Regions from separate parts of the Nocardioides sp. NPDC054178 genome, predicted to be linked through region 3. Evidence: riboswitches for the same ligand, from Rfam matches in the RefSeq annotation. Region 3 holds a riboswitch; each other region holds the start of a gene.
The links. Region 3 has a riboswitch for cobalamin ahead of ACZ6WN_RS19555 (prenyltransferase/squalene oxidase repeat-containing protein). Riboswitches for the same ligand answer to the same signal wherever they lie in the genome.
Positions count from the first base shown of each region.

Region 1: linked by a shared signal. The riboswitch ahead of ACZ6WN_RS23950 (ABC transporter substrate-binding protein) and the one ahead of ACZ6WN_RS19555 (prenyltransferase/squalene oxidase repeat-containing protein) in region 3 are both predicted to bind cobalamin.
Region 2: linked by a shared signal. The riboswitch ahead of ACZ6WN_RS22735 (cobaltochelatase subunit CobN) and the one ahead of ACZ6WN_RS19555 (prenyltransferase/squalene oxidase repeat-containing protein) in region 3 are both predicted to bind cobalamin.

Region 1 is NZ_JBVJKY010000007.1:303,145-307,514, forward strand. It holds gene ACZ6WN_RS23945 (FecCD family ABC transporter permease) at 1-560, opposite strand, end outside; gene ACZ6WN_RS23950 (ABC transporter substrate-binding protein) at 560-1,615, opposite strand; cobalamin riboswitch at 1,670-1,856, opposite strand; gene ACZ6WN_RS23955 (NAD(P)H-dependent oxidoreductase) at 1,885-2,583, opposite strand; gene ACZ6WN_RS23960 (sugar ABC transporter ATP-binding protein) at 2,762-4,288, shown strand; gene ACZ6WN_RS23965 (ABC transporter permease) at 4,285-4,370, shown strand, end outside.
Region 2 is NZ_JBVJKY010000007.1:53,324-57,693, reverse strand. It holds gene pcaDC (bifunctional 3-oxoadipate enol-lactonase/4-carboxymuconolactone decarboxylase PcaDC) at 1-479, shown strand, start outside; gene ACZ6WN_RS22745 (phytoene desaturase family protein) at 489-1,937, shown strand; gene ACZ6WN_RS22740 (GNAT family N-acetyltransferase) at 1,948-2,508, shown strand; cobalamin riboswitch at 2,486-2,630, shown strand; gene ACZ6WN_RS22735 (cobaltochelatase subunit CobN) at 2,664-4,370, shown strand, end outside.
Region 3 is NZ_JBVJKY010000005.1:217,551-221,920, forward strand. It holds gene ACZ6WN_RS19545 (CbiQ family ECF transporter T component) at 1-453, opposite strand, end outside; gene ACZ6WN_RS19550 (hypothetical protein) at 450-1,088, opposite strand; gene ACZ6WN_RS19555 (prenyltransferase/squalene oxidase repeat-containing protein) at 1,082-2,155, opposite strand; cobalamin riboswitch at 2,222-2,341, opposite strand; gene ACZ6WN_RS19560 (glycoside hydrolase family 19 protein) at 2,422-3,081, shown strand; gene ACZ6WN_RS19565 (NYN domain-containing protein) at 3,092-3,844, opposite strand; gene gatB (Asp-tRNA(Asn)/Glu-tRNA(Gln) amidotransferase subunit GatB) at 3,972-4,370, opposite strand, start outside.

The DNA.
Region 1 (4,370 bases), on a different contig from region 3:
CCGCAGATGGCCAGCCCCGCCCCACAGATCCCGGCCAGCAACGTACGCGGCAGCCGCAGGTCCCACACGATGCTCTGCTGGAGCAGCGTGAGGTCGGAGGAGCCCAGGCCCACCCGGTCGGCGACCACGCCGTAGACGTCGCCGACCCCCAGGTCCGAGGGTCCGACGGTGATCGCCCCGGCGACGGACGCCAGCACGAGCAGCGGAGCCAGGACCAGCAGGAGGCCGGTGATCCTGATCGCCGAGCCGTCACCCGCGTCGGTCGAGCCGTCGCCTACGTCGGTCGAGCCGTCACCTAGGTCGGTCGAGCCGTCACCTAGGTCGGCCGAGCCGTCACCTAGGTCGGTCGAGCCGTCACCCAGGTCGGGCGAGGCGTCACCCAGGTCGGTCGAGCCGTCACGTACATCGGCCGAGCCGTCACTCAGGTCGGCCGAGCCGTCACCCAGGTCGGCCGAAGCGTCACCTACGTCGCCCGAGGCGTCACCGCCCTGCCAATTCGGCCGACCGGGGTGACGCTTCGGCCGACGGGGGTGACGCCTCGGCTCGGGGCGTACCGACATCAGCGGAGGCCGAGGTCGGCGAGCTGGTCGGCGGTGCTCTCCACCGCGTAGACGGTGCGGATGGAGGGGTTGAGCTCGGCACCGGAGAGGGTCACGAAGCGGCCGTTGCGGACCGCGTCCATCCGGGCGGTGACCGGGTTGCTCCTCAGGTAGTCGATCTTGGCGCGGGCGGTCTCGGCGGTCTGGCTCTTGCGGGTCAGGTCGCCGAGGACGATGACGTCGGGGTTGCGCTCGGCGACGGTCTCCCAGTTGATCTGCGGCCACTCGTCGGTGGTGTCGTCGAAGACGTTCTCGATGCCGAGGGTGCGGCCGATGATCCCCGGGCCGCCGCAGCAGCCGGCCAGGTAGGGAGACTCGGAGTTGGCGAACCAGTACATCGCGCTCACCTCGCCTTCGGGCGCCTGGCTCTCGGCGGCCTCCAGGCGCCGAGACAGGTCGGCGACGAGCTCCTCGCCGCGCTCGGGGACGCCGAAGATCCGCGCCAGGTCGGTGATCTCCTGGAGGATCGTGTCGATCTCGAGGGTATCGTGGCGGGTGCCGTCGTCGTCGCCCTCGTTGTCCTTGAGGCACTCGGCGGGGGAGAGGTAGGAGCCCACGCCGAGCTTCTCCAGGTCCTCGGGCGTGGTCACCCCGCCCTCACCCAGCGTGCTGGCGAAGGAGGCCGTCACGAAGTCGGGCTCGGCCTCCAGGACGCGCTCGTAGGACGGCGCGTTCTCGGCGAGCCGGGGCACGTCCTCGTTGTCGGCGGCGAGCGTGTCGAGCACCGGGTCGGTCCAGCTCGCGGTGCCGGCCATCGAGTCGGCGAGGCCGAGCGAGAGCAGGATCTCGGTGGTGCCCTGGTTGAGCGAGACGACGCGCTCGGGCGGCGCCTCGAGGGTCAGCTCACGGCCGCAGTTGGTCAGGGTGAGCGGAAAGCCGGCCGCGTCTGCGGCCGCCTGCGGTGCGCCGGAGCGCTGGTCGGTGGCGCAGCCGGCCAGCGCGGAGCCGAGCACCAGGATGGTGCTCGCGGTGAACGTACGGGCCAGGGTCGGTCGGATGGTGCGGGAGGGGTGCACGTCGGTCCTCGAGCGGGTCGCGGGCTGGTGCGCGTCGCCCGTGCTGACCGGCAGCGGTCTGCTGCAGGGCCAGCAGGTCTTCGGACTCGGGATCGACCGGCGCGAGACGCCTTCCCAGACCCGAGGGCCCAGTGGCACAGTGTCCCGTCCGTCACCCACACCGCTGCGCGTCAGTCCCGGACTCTCACCGGGTTCCCGTGCCGGGACCGGGTCCCGAGCGGCTGGCCACACGACCGTAGCAGGCGACCCCGCCCCGGCAGGCCACGACCTCAGCCCTCGCGATGGGCGCTCAGCCCGTCCTCCCCGGGCGCGACCGAGTCGTGGAGCCGGATCGTGTGGTCGTAGTGCTCCTCGGCCATCGGCCGGTAGCCGATCCGCGGCTCCGTCATCACACCCTCGAGACGTACGCTCAGGTCGGCCTCGATCCGCGCCATGACCTGGGCGTCGATGGTGTCGGTGTCGGTGATCAGGTGCGGGCGGAGCGGGTCCATCCCGGTGTACCAGAACGTGCCGTGCAGCAGCGGCCACAGGACGTCCTCGATGTCTCCGCTGATCCCGCGCGGACCCAGGGTCGCGGCCCGGTCACCGGCGGTGACCACGGTCAGTGCGCGCTTGCCGACCAGGCCGCCCTTGCCGTACTTGAGCGGCTTGCCGGTCTCCGGGTCCGGTACGTCGAAGGCGAACCCCGACTCGAAGACCCGGTCGATCCAGCCCTTGAGGATGGCCGGCACCGAATACCACCACAGCGGGAACTGCACGACCAGCAACTCGGCCTCCCGCAGCCGCTCCTGGTGGCGGCGTACGTCGGCCTCGCCCTGCTCCACCAGAAGTGGATTGAAACCTTCTCGATAGAGGTCGATCTCGTCGACGCTCCAGCCGGCCGCGCGGAGCGCGTTCACGCCGACCTCGCGCAGCCGTCCGTTGAGTGATGACGCGTGCGGATGTGCCCATACCCAGAGTGCGTGCATGGGGCCCTGAACGCCGTCTGACGCGGCGGGATTCCCGCCTGGGCGTGGGCGGGCGGCGAAGCGGTCAGAGGACAAAGTCCGGATCTCGCTCAAATTAGCGGCCTCAGAGTGTTGACGTATGTGATTGCCATCACTAGCGTAAACCAGGCTTGAAACCTTTCAATTCGAGGAGTTGCCCATGCCGGACACACCCGCCGCACTGGAGCTGCGGGACGTGGCCAAGTCGTTCGGCCCCGTACGCGCCCTCCGGTCCGGAAGCCTCCGGGTCGAGGCCGGATCCATCCACGCGCTCGTGGGCGAGAACGGAGCCGGGAAGTCGACCCTGGTCAAGATCGTCGCCGGGCTCTATCGCCGCGACGCCGGCGACTACCTGCTCGCCGGGGAGCAGGTCGACTTCCGCAACACCGCCGACGCCAAGCAGGCCGGGGTCGCGGTCATCTACCAGGAGCCCACCCTCTTCCCCGACCTCTCGGTCACCGAGAACATCTTCATGGGACGCCAGCCGACCAACCGCTGGGGCAGGATCGACCGCGCCGCGATGCGCACCGAGGTCGTCGAGCTCTTCGCCAGGCTCGGCGTCCCGATCGAGCCCGACCGTCCGACCGAGGGCCTCTCGATCGCCGACCAGCAGCTCATCGAGATCGCCAAGGCGCTCTCGCTGGACGCCAAGGTCCTGATCATGGACGAGCCGACCGCCGCCCTCTCGGGCAACGAGGTCGAGCGGCTGATGAGCGTGGCGCGCACGCTGCGCGACCAGGGCTGCGCCGTGGTCTTCATCTCCCACCGCTTCGACGAGGTCTTCGCGCTCTGCGACACCATCACGGTGATGCGCGACGGCGCCTACATCTCCACCGACCCCATCTCGGCGGTCACCGAGGACGAGATCGTCCAGCGGCTCGTCGGGCGCGAGGTCTCCGACCTCTACCCGAAGCTCGAGGCCACCGTCGGCAAGCCGCTGCTCGAGGTCAAGGGCCTCACCCGCACCGGCCTCTTCCAGGACATCAGCCTCACCGTCCGGGAGGGCGAGATCGTCGGCCTCGCCGGCCTCGTCGGAGCCGGGCGCAGCGAGGTCGCGCAGGCGATCTTCGGTGTCGACCCCTACGAGAGCGGCGAGGTCACCCTCGAGGGCCGGCCGGTCCCGGCGGGTGACCCGAGACGCGCGATCGAGATGGGGCTGGCGTTCGTCCCCGAGGACCGCCGCCAGCACGGTCTCGTCCTGGATGCGCCGATCTCGCGCAACATCACGCTCCCGACGAGCGGCCGGCTCGCCCGCACCGGGCTGATCAGCACCGGCATCGAGAACCGCTCGGCCGCCGACTGGGCAGCCCGGCTCGAGGTCAAGGCCGCGACGCTCGACACCCTGGCCGGCACGCTCTCGGGCGGCAACCAGCAGAAGGTCGTCCTGGCCAAGTGGCTCTCGACCCGGCCCAAGGTGCTGATCATCGACGAGCCGACCCGAGGCATCGACGTGGGCACCAAGTCGGAGGTCCACCGTCTGCTCTCGACCCTCGCGCAGGAGGGTCTCGGGATCTTGATGATCTCCTCCGAGCTGCCCGAGGTGCTCGGTATGGCCGACCGGGTGATCGTCCTCAGCGAGGGTCACCAGACGGCCGAGCTGAGCCGCGAGGAGGCGACCCCCGAGGCCGTCATGCGCGCGGCGACCGCCCACCACTCCACCACCCTGAACGTCAGCGAGGCATCATGACCACCACGCTCGACGCGCCTGCCCCTGCCGCGCCGCAGCCACGCCACCGAGCAGCCAGCCGGCTGACCTGGCTCCTGAAGCA
Region 2 (4,370 bases), on a different contig from region 3:
TCGCCGTCGGGGTGCGCAACGGGCGGCTGGTCACCCTCGACGCCGTCGGCCACCTGGCTCCCGCCGAGGCTCCGCACGCCGTCGCCACCCTGGTCACGTCCCACGTGACGGCATCGGACCCGGCCTACGCGGCCGGGATGAACGTACGCCGCCAGGTGCTCGGCGACGCCCACGTCGACCGGGCCACCGCGGCGATCACCGACGTCAACCGCGACTACCAGGACCTGATCACGCGCTACGCCTGGGGCACGATCTGGACCCGCCCCGGCCTCGCCCGCCGGGACCGATCGATCGGCGTCCTGACCGCCCTGGTCGCGGGGCGCCACTTCGAGGAGCTCGAGTTCCATCTCCGCGCCGCCCTCACCAACGGGCTGACCCGTGAGGAGATCATCGAGGTGCTCCTGCAGACCTCGATCTACGTCGGCGTACCCGCCGCCAACACCGCGTTTGCCGTCGCCAACCGGGTCCTGAACGAATAGCTTGTCGACATGACCAGCACCGCGACCGTCGTCGGCGCCGGGCCCAACGGCCTGGCGGCGGCGATCGTGCTCGCGCAGCAGGGCGTGCGGGTCACCGTCCTCGAGGCCGCCGAGACGGTCGGCGGTGGCACCCGCACCGCCGAGCTGACCCTGCCCGGGTTGCGCCACGACATCTGCTCGGCGATCCACCCGCTCGGGGTGGCCTCCCCGTTCCTGCGCGGCCTCGAGCTGGAGAAGTACGGCCTGACCTGGCGTTTCCCCGAGATCCAGCTCGCCCATCCGGTCGACGCGAGCACGACCGCGCTGCTGCACCGCTCCGTCGAGGAGACCGCCGCGGGGCTGGGCACCGACGGGCGGCGCTGGCAGCAGCTGTTCGGCCCGGTCGTCCGCGGCTTCGACACGGTCTCGGAGCACATCCTCGGTCCGATGGTGCGGCTCCCGCGCCATCCGTTCCGGCTGGCCTCCTTCGGGATGCGCGCCGCTCCCCCGGCCGCCGTGCTCACCCGGACCTTCCGTGAGGAGCCGGCCAAGGCGCTCTTCGCGGGCTGCGCGGCGCACGCGTTCCAGCCGCTGGACCGCCCCGGCACGGCCGGCGTGGGCACCATGCTCGTCGTCAGCGGGCATCGCCACGGCTGGCCCGTCGCCGAGGGCGGCTCGCACGCGATCACCCTCGCCATGGCGCAGCGGCTCGAGGAGCTGGGCGGCACCATCGTCACCGGCACCACCGTCCGCGACCTGGCCGATCTTCCCGACGCCGACGTCACCCTCTTCGACACCAGCCCCGGCGGCTTCGCCGACATCGTCGGTGAAGCCCTCCCCCAGCGGCCACGACGGGCGATGCGGAGGTGGCAGCACGGCCCCGCGGCGTACAAGCTCGACCTGGCCGTCCGCGGCCCGATCCCGTGGCGCGACCCGCAGATCGGACGCGCCGGGACCGTCCATCTCGGCGGGACCAGCGCCGAGGTGGCCGCGAGCGAGAAGGAGATCGCCGCGGGCCGGATGCCGGAGCGTCCGTTCGTGCTGATCGGTCAGCAGTACGTCGCCGACCCCTCCCGCTCGGCGGGAGACCTCAACCCGGTCTGGGCCTACGCGCAGGTCCCGCACGCCTTCGAGGGTGACGCCACCGACGCGGTGCTCGCCCAGATCGAGCGCTTCGCGCCGGGCTTCCGCGACCGGATCGTGGCGACCCACGTGACCACACCGGCCGACTACGCGGCCTACAACCTCAACTACGTCGGGGGTGACATCTCCACCGGCGCCAACACCCTTCGCCAGCTGATCATCAGGCCGACCCTCACCGCCTACGAGACCGGTATCCCCGGGATGTTCCTCTGCTCGGCCGCCACCCCGCCCGGCGCCGGCGTCCACGGCATGTGCGGCTACCACGCCGCCCACCGCGCCCTGCGCCACCTGGCCGCGATGGGGAAACCAGGTGCCACCGGCTTCCGTCCTGGCTAACGTCTGGCCCATGCCGCAAGCCCGTCTGCGCACCGAGCGTCTCGACCTGGTCCCGCTGAGCGAGGAGCATCTGCCGTTCCTGGTCGAGCTCAACTCCGACCCGGTGGTGCTGCGCTTCCTGTTCACCCGCGCGCTCACGCCGCAGGAGACCGAGGAGCGAATGCACACCTGGATCCGGGTGGCGAAGGAGACCGAGGGGCAGGGCAAGTGGATCGGGTACGCGGCCGGTGAGGCCGTGGGCCTCTACATGCTCGAACCGCCCGACCATCCGCCCCGCACCGACGCCGCCGAGCTCGGCTACCGGCTCCCGCAGCGGCACTGGCGGAAGGGGTTCGCCAAGGAGGGGTCGCGCGAGCTGCTCCGGCACGCCTTCGAGGACCTCGGCCTCGACACCGTGATCGCGCAGACGATGGCCGTCAACGAGGCCTCCCGGGCGACCATGGTCTCGGTCGGGATGAGCTTCGTGCGCAGCTTCCACGAGGAGTTCGAGGAGCCGCTCGCCGGGCACGCCGAGGGCGAGGTCGAGTACGAGATCAACCGCGAGACCTGGCTCGCGGGCCGCGCGGGGTAGGCTGCGAGCACGCTCGTGGCGCAGGAACCCGGTGAGAGTCCGGGGCGGTTCCGCCACTGTGACGTCCGTACCGCTGCCGGTCACGGGCACAGCCAGACACTGGCCGCGGGCATCCGACCGATCGACGGGGCGAGAACCCCTAGGAGGACCCCGGCATGGCCGACCCTGCACGCGTACGCATCGCTCTTCTGTCCACCTCGGACACCGACCTGCTCTCGGCCCGTGCCAGCGGCGCCGACTACGCCTGGGCGAACCCGTCGCGGGCGAGCGACCTCGAGGCCGTCGTCGCCGGAGCCGACCTGGTGGTCTTCCGGCTCCTCGGCTCGCCCACCGAGCTGTGGGACGGCCTGAGCGCGGTCAAGGAGCGCGGCACCCCGGTGGTGGTCCTGGGCGGCGAGCAGCAGCCGAGCGCCGAGCTGATGGAGCACTCCACGGTGCCGATGGGTGTCGCCGCGGAGGCCCACCGCTATCTCGCCGAGGGCGGCCCGGCCAACCTCGCCCAGCTGCACGCGTTCCTCTCCGACACGGTCCTGCTGACCGGGTTCGGGTTCGAGCCGCCGGCCGAGGTGCCGGCGTGGGGGTTCGCGGAGCGGCCCGCGCCCGCCGACGAGGCGCGGCCGAGGATCGGCATCCTCTACTACCGCGCCCACGAGACCAGCGGGAACACCGCGTTCGCGCACGCGCTGGCCGACGCCATCGACGCGACCGGCTCGGCCACCGGCGTACCCGTCTTCGCGGGCTCGCTGCGCTCGGCCCCCGACGACCTCTACGAGGCGCTCGGCACCCTCGACGCCCTCATCGTGACCGTGCTCGCGGCGGGCGGCTCCGTGCCCGCGTCCGCCTCCGCCGGTGGTGAGGACGAGGCCTGGGACGTGGAGCGGATGGCCGCACTCGACATCCCGGTGCTGCAGGGCCTGTGCCTGACCAGCTCGCGCGCGGAGTGGGAGGTCTCCGACGACGGCGTCACGCCGCTCGACTCGGCCAACCAGATCGCGATCCCGGAGTTCGACGGGCGGATCATCACCGCCCCGTTCTCGTTCAAGGAGCTCGACGAGCAGGGTCTCCCCCACTACGTCGCCGACCCCGAGCGCACCGCGCGGGTGGCCCGGATCGCGGTCAACCACGCCCGGCTCCGCCACACTCCGAACGCCGAGAAGCGCCTCGCGCTGGTGCTCTCCGCCTACCCGACCAAGCACGCCCGGATCGGCAACGCCGTCGGCCTGGACACCCCGGTCTCCGCGATCAGGATGCTGCGTCGCCTTCGCGAGGAGGGCTACGACCTGGGGCAGGACAACGAGGTCGTGCGCCTCCTCGACGGCCCGGACGACACCGCCGCCGGCGACGCCCTGATCCACGCGCTGATCGCCGCGGGCGGTCAGGACGAGGAGTGGCTGACCAACGCGCAGCTGACCGACGCCCACGTCCGTGTCTCGAAGGCGTCCTACGACGAGTGGACCAAGGATCTCCCTGCTGAGCTGCGAGAGCAGATGGTCGAGACCTGGGGGCCGACGCCGGGCAACCTGTTCGTCAACGACGACGGCGAGCTCGTCCTGGCCACGCTCCAGGCCGGCAACATCGTCATCCTGATCCAGCCGCCGCGCGGGTTCGGCGAGAACCCGGTCGCGATCTACCACGACCCTGACCTTCCCCCCAGCCATCACTATCTCGGTGCCTACCGCTGGCTGGAAGCCCCCAGAGATCAGCACGGCTTCGGTGCCGACGCCGTCGTCCACCTCGGCAAGCACGGCTCGATGGAGTGGCTGCCCGGCAAGAACGCCGCCCTCTCGGCGAGCTGTGGCCCGGATGCGGCGATCGGCAACATGCCGCTGATCTACCCGTTCCTGGTCAACGACCCGGGCGAG
Region 3 (4,370 bases):
CAGCAGCCGCTTCGGGTTCGCCAGCGCGTTGGCCGCGCCGACGCAGATCACGATGACCCCCAGCCGCATCCCGTCGTAGAGGCCGGCCAGCAGCGCCTCCCGGGTGAGCGGCCCGAGCAGCCGGATCCCCAGCACCCACTCTGGGAGCGGGATCTCGGGAAGATCGATGAGCACGTGACCCGGCACCGCACCCAGGAGCACCCGGAAGAGCACCCGGGTCACGACGATGAAGACCGCGAGGCCGACGTAGAGCCGGAACGCCTTCGCCCACGGCTGCTCGCCGCGGCGCGCGGCGACCACGACCGACACCACCCCCACCACGAGCAGGAGCAGCAGCGGGTTGGTGGTGAAGGAGGCGTACGCGGCCAGGCCGATCGCCCACACCCACCAGGCGACGGGGTGCAGGTCGCGGGGCAGGTGCGCGACCACGGCCTCACGGAGCAACGTGGTCATCGTCGGCGCCACCACACGGCACCCGCGACGGTGAAGAGGGCGAGGATCCCTGCCGGCGCGACCCATCCGGGCAGCCGCGCGGGCTCGGAGGAGGGTCGAGAAGCCGAGTCCTGCGGAAATAACTCCGGCGACGGGCTTGAGGGCGCCCCCACAGCATCCCCAAGCTCCGTCGCCGGAGCGGTAACGACATCGTCGTCTATCCACGTGAACGCAACACCCTGCCCGGAGGTCACGCTGATTTCGGTAACATTTCTGGAGGCGTAGCTCCAGGCCCCCGAATCGTCGGTGATCCACAGCGACCAGTAGGCGTCGGCAGGCGGCATCTGGGCGCACCCGGCGGCCTTCGGGCGCTCGTCGATGCGGCACACGACGCTGGGCATCGAGGTCACGTAGGTGAGCGGATGTCCCGCCTTCTCGAAGAGGTCCGCGCCGGTGTCGCCCTCGTCGGGCCGGACACAGGTGACCTCGGGCGCGCCACCCAGCGCGTTGGGCTCGACGACGACGGTGACGCCGTCACACGCCTCGGCCGTCGATGCAGCCGTCGATGCAGCAGGCGATGCGGCTGCCGAGGAGATGGGTGCGGTGGCCCCGGCGAGGAACGCCAGGGCCACCAGGAGATCGCGCAGGATCAGCACGAGCTCTTCGTGGTCGCGTCCTTGGGCAGGAAGACCAGCGACGGCAGCGCCTGCGCGGCGGCGAGGCGGTACATCCCCTCGGACTCCTTGGTCAGGCCCTTGGTGTTGCCCTCGGTCAGCGCGGCGTCGTCGTAGGCGACCGCGCCGGCGTCGTCGCCGCAGGTGACGACGTGGTCGGCGACCCAGGCCGCCGCCTTCTCCGCGGCCTCGGTCTCACCGGCGCGCCCGAACGCCCACCCGGCCAGGCCGGTGGTGTTGGAGTTGGCGATGTTGCCGGTCGCGGCCTTGAACGAGCCGTCCTCGGCCTGGGTCTCCTTCAGCCACTCCACGCCTGCCTTGACGGCCTTCTCCGCCTCCGGAGAGGCCGCCGTGGAGAGGGCGATCAGCGCGAACGCGGTCGCGTCGGCGTCGGGGGTGGCCTTCGGGTCGGCGTCGCAGGTCTGGTCGTCGGCGGCGGGGTCGGCCGTGAAGGTGACCCGGAACCAGCCCTCCTCGCACTGCTGCCCGGCCAGGAACTCCGTCGCGGCCGCGGCCTCCTTGCTCTCGGCGTTGTTGAGCGCCCACACGGCGTACGACTGTCCGATGGTGTTGGAGTAGTCGGCCGCCTTCTTGTCCTTGGGGTCGAGCTCGTCGGCGATGCGGCCGTTCTCGGCGACGGTGCCCTCGAGCTGCTTCAGCAGCCCGGGGTCGGAGGCGTCGACGTTCTGCTGGAGCACGAGCGCCTTGGCGGTGGCGCCGGCCGAGGTGACGGTGCCGAACCCGGGCGAGGTGTACGCCTTCTTGTTCTCCATCACGGCCGCCGCGATCGTGGCGATCTCGTCGTCGTAGCCGCCGACCTCGGCCAGTGCGATCCCGATGTCGGCGCTGAGCCCGAAGTCGTCGGTGCCGTACTGCGCGTTGTGAGCCACGCCCTCCGGCGCCTGGGCGACGAGCCAGTCGGCCACCGACGTCGACACCTTCGCGTCGTAGGTGGGCTTCTCCCCCTCCTCCACGGTCTTCTCGCCGCAGGCGGCGAGGGAAGTGAGGGCGAGGGCGGCGGCGATGCCGCCGAGGACGGTCTTCTTCATGGTTCCTTCCACGCTGTTCGTCGGGAAGGCCCAGGGCCGACCCGCTGCGTTCCACGACAGCGTCAGGTCAGTACGCGTCCGTCGGCAGGTGCTCCGGCTCGCTCAGGACACTCGGGCCTGAGCCTACGGTTGCGGGTCAGCGCCGGGATTCGACCGGCTTCCCCCACCACGGCGTGTGTTGATTGAGGCTCTGCTTGATTCGGGGGCAATCTTATGCCGGGCCGAGGCTGCTTGCGCGATCGCCGCCGAGCAGTCACTCTGTCCCCATGCGCCACAGGATTCTCGGCCTTGTCGCAGCGTCGATCTCGGCCACCCTCCTCGCCCTCTGCCCAGCCACGACGGCGGTCGCGGCGCCGGCTCGGACATCGGTCACCTACGCCGACCTGGTCGCCATGTTCGGCGACAAGGTCGGCAACCGGCAGACCGTCGAGACCGGGCTGCCGACCCTCAACCGCGCCATGTCCGATGCCCGGATCACGACCCCCTACCGGCAGGCGGCCTACCTGGCCACGCTCGCCAACGAGAGCTCCTTCCACCACGACGCCAAGGGCCCCCACGACAAGCGGAAGTACGCCGGCCGCGGCTACATCCAGCTGACCGGCGAGGCCAACTACACCGACGCCGGCGCCTACTTCGACATCGACCTGCGCCGCCGCCCCGAGCTGGCCCGGTCGCTGGACCACAGCGCGCCGATCTCGCGGTGGTACTGGACCGTCGCCCGCGACATCAACCCGCTCGCCGACGCCCTCGACATGGGCAGGGTCAACGCGGCGATCGGCTATCCGTCCAACAAGAAGGAGGACGCCGAGCGCTGCCGCGACTTCAAGGCCGCGCTGAAGCACCTCAACGGGTCGGTGCCCCGGGGGATCACCTGCGCCCGCCCGAAGACGGCCAACGACCAGGACCGCACCGCGGACGCGTCCTAGCCGGCGTACGTCACTTCTTGGTGCGCTTGTCGCTGACCGCGATCGCCGAGGTGCCCTCGTCCTTGAGCTCGAAGAGGTCGATCGCCTTGATGAGCTTGGTCCAGGTGGCGTACCCGTAGTTGCGGGGGTCCTCGGAGGACTGGTTGCGGATGCGGGAGACGACCGTGCCGACCAAGGCCCAGCCGTCGTCGTCGGCGGCCGCGGCGATCGAGTTGCGCAGCAGCTGGATCAGCCGGGCGTTGCGCTTGAGCAGCTGACCCGAGGTCGCCGAGGAGGACGGCTTGCGGGCGGGCGTGGCCCCGGTCTCGGTGTCGGTCTCCTCCTCGGAGTCGCCGAGCTTCTCGACCACGGTGAACCGGGTGCAGGCGCTCTTGAACGGCGCCGGGGTCTTCTCCCGGCCGTAGCCGTAGACCGCGCGCCCCTTCTCCCGCAGGTAGTGCACCAGCGGCGTGAAGTCGGAGTCGGAGGAGACCAGTGCGAACGCGTCCGGGATCGCCGCGTGCAGCAGCTCCACGGCGTCGATGGCGAGCGCCATGTCGGAGGCGTTCTTGTGGGCGGTCAGGTCGAACTGCTGCATCGGCCGGATCGCGGCGTCGTGCAGCTCCTCGATCCACCCCTTGAGCTCGGGCTTGGTCCAGTTGCCGTAGGCCCGCCGGATCGTGACCTCGCCGTACTCGGCCAGGTCGTTGAGGATCGCGTCGATCTTGGTCGCGGGAGCGTTGTCCGCGTCGATGAGCAGGGCAATGCGGAAGGGCTCGGTCACGCCGGACAGTCTGCCAGGCAACCCCACCGCCGAGTCGGCTCATCTTGACCAAAACCGCCGCCGAGTCGGCGCGTCATAACGCGCCGACTCGGCGGATTCTGTTGTCAGGACGAGCCGACTCGGCAGGTCAGGCGAGCTTCTCCAGGATCAGCTCGCGGACACGCTTGGCGTCCGCCTTGCCACCGGTCGACTTCATCACCGCGCCGATGAGCGCACCCGCCGCGGCCTGGTTGCCGCCGCGGATCTTCTCCGCGACCGCGGGCTGGGCGGCGATGGCCTCGTCGACGGCGGCACCGAGGGCGCCGTCGTCGGAGACGACCGCGAGGCCGCGGGCGTCGATGATCTCGGCGACCGTGCCCTCACCGGCGAGGAGCCCCTCGAAGACCTGGCGGGCGAGCTTGTCGGTCAGCGAACCGCCGTCGACCAGCTTCTGCACCTCGGCCACCTGGACAGGCGTCACGCCGACCTCGGCCAGCTCGACACCACGGTCGTTGGCGGCCCGGGAGAGCTCAGCCATCCACCACTT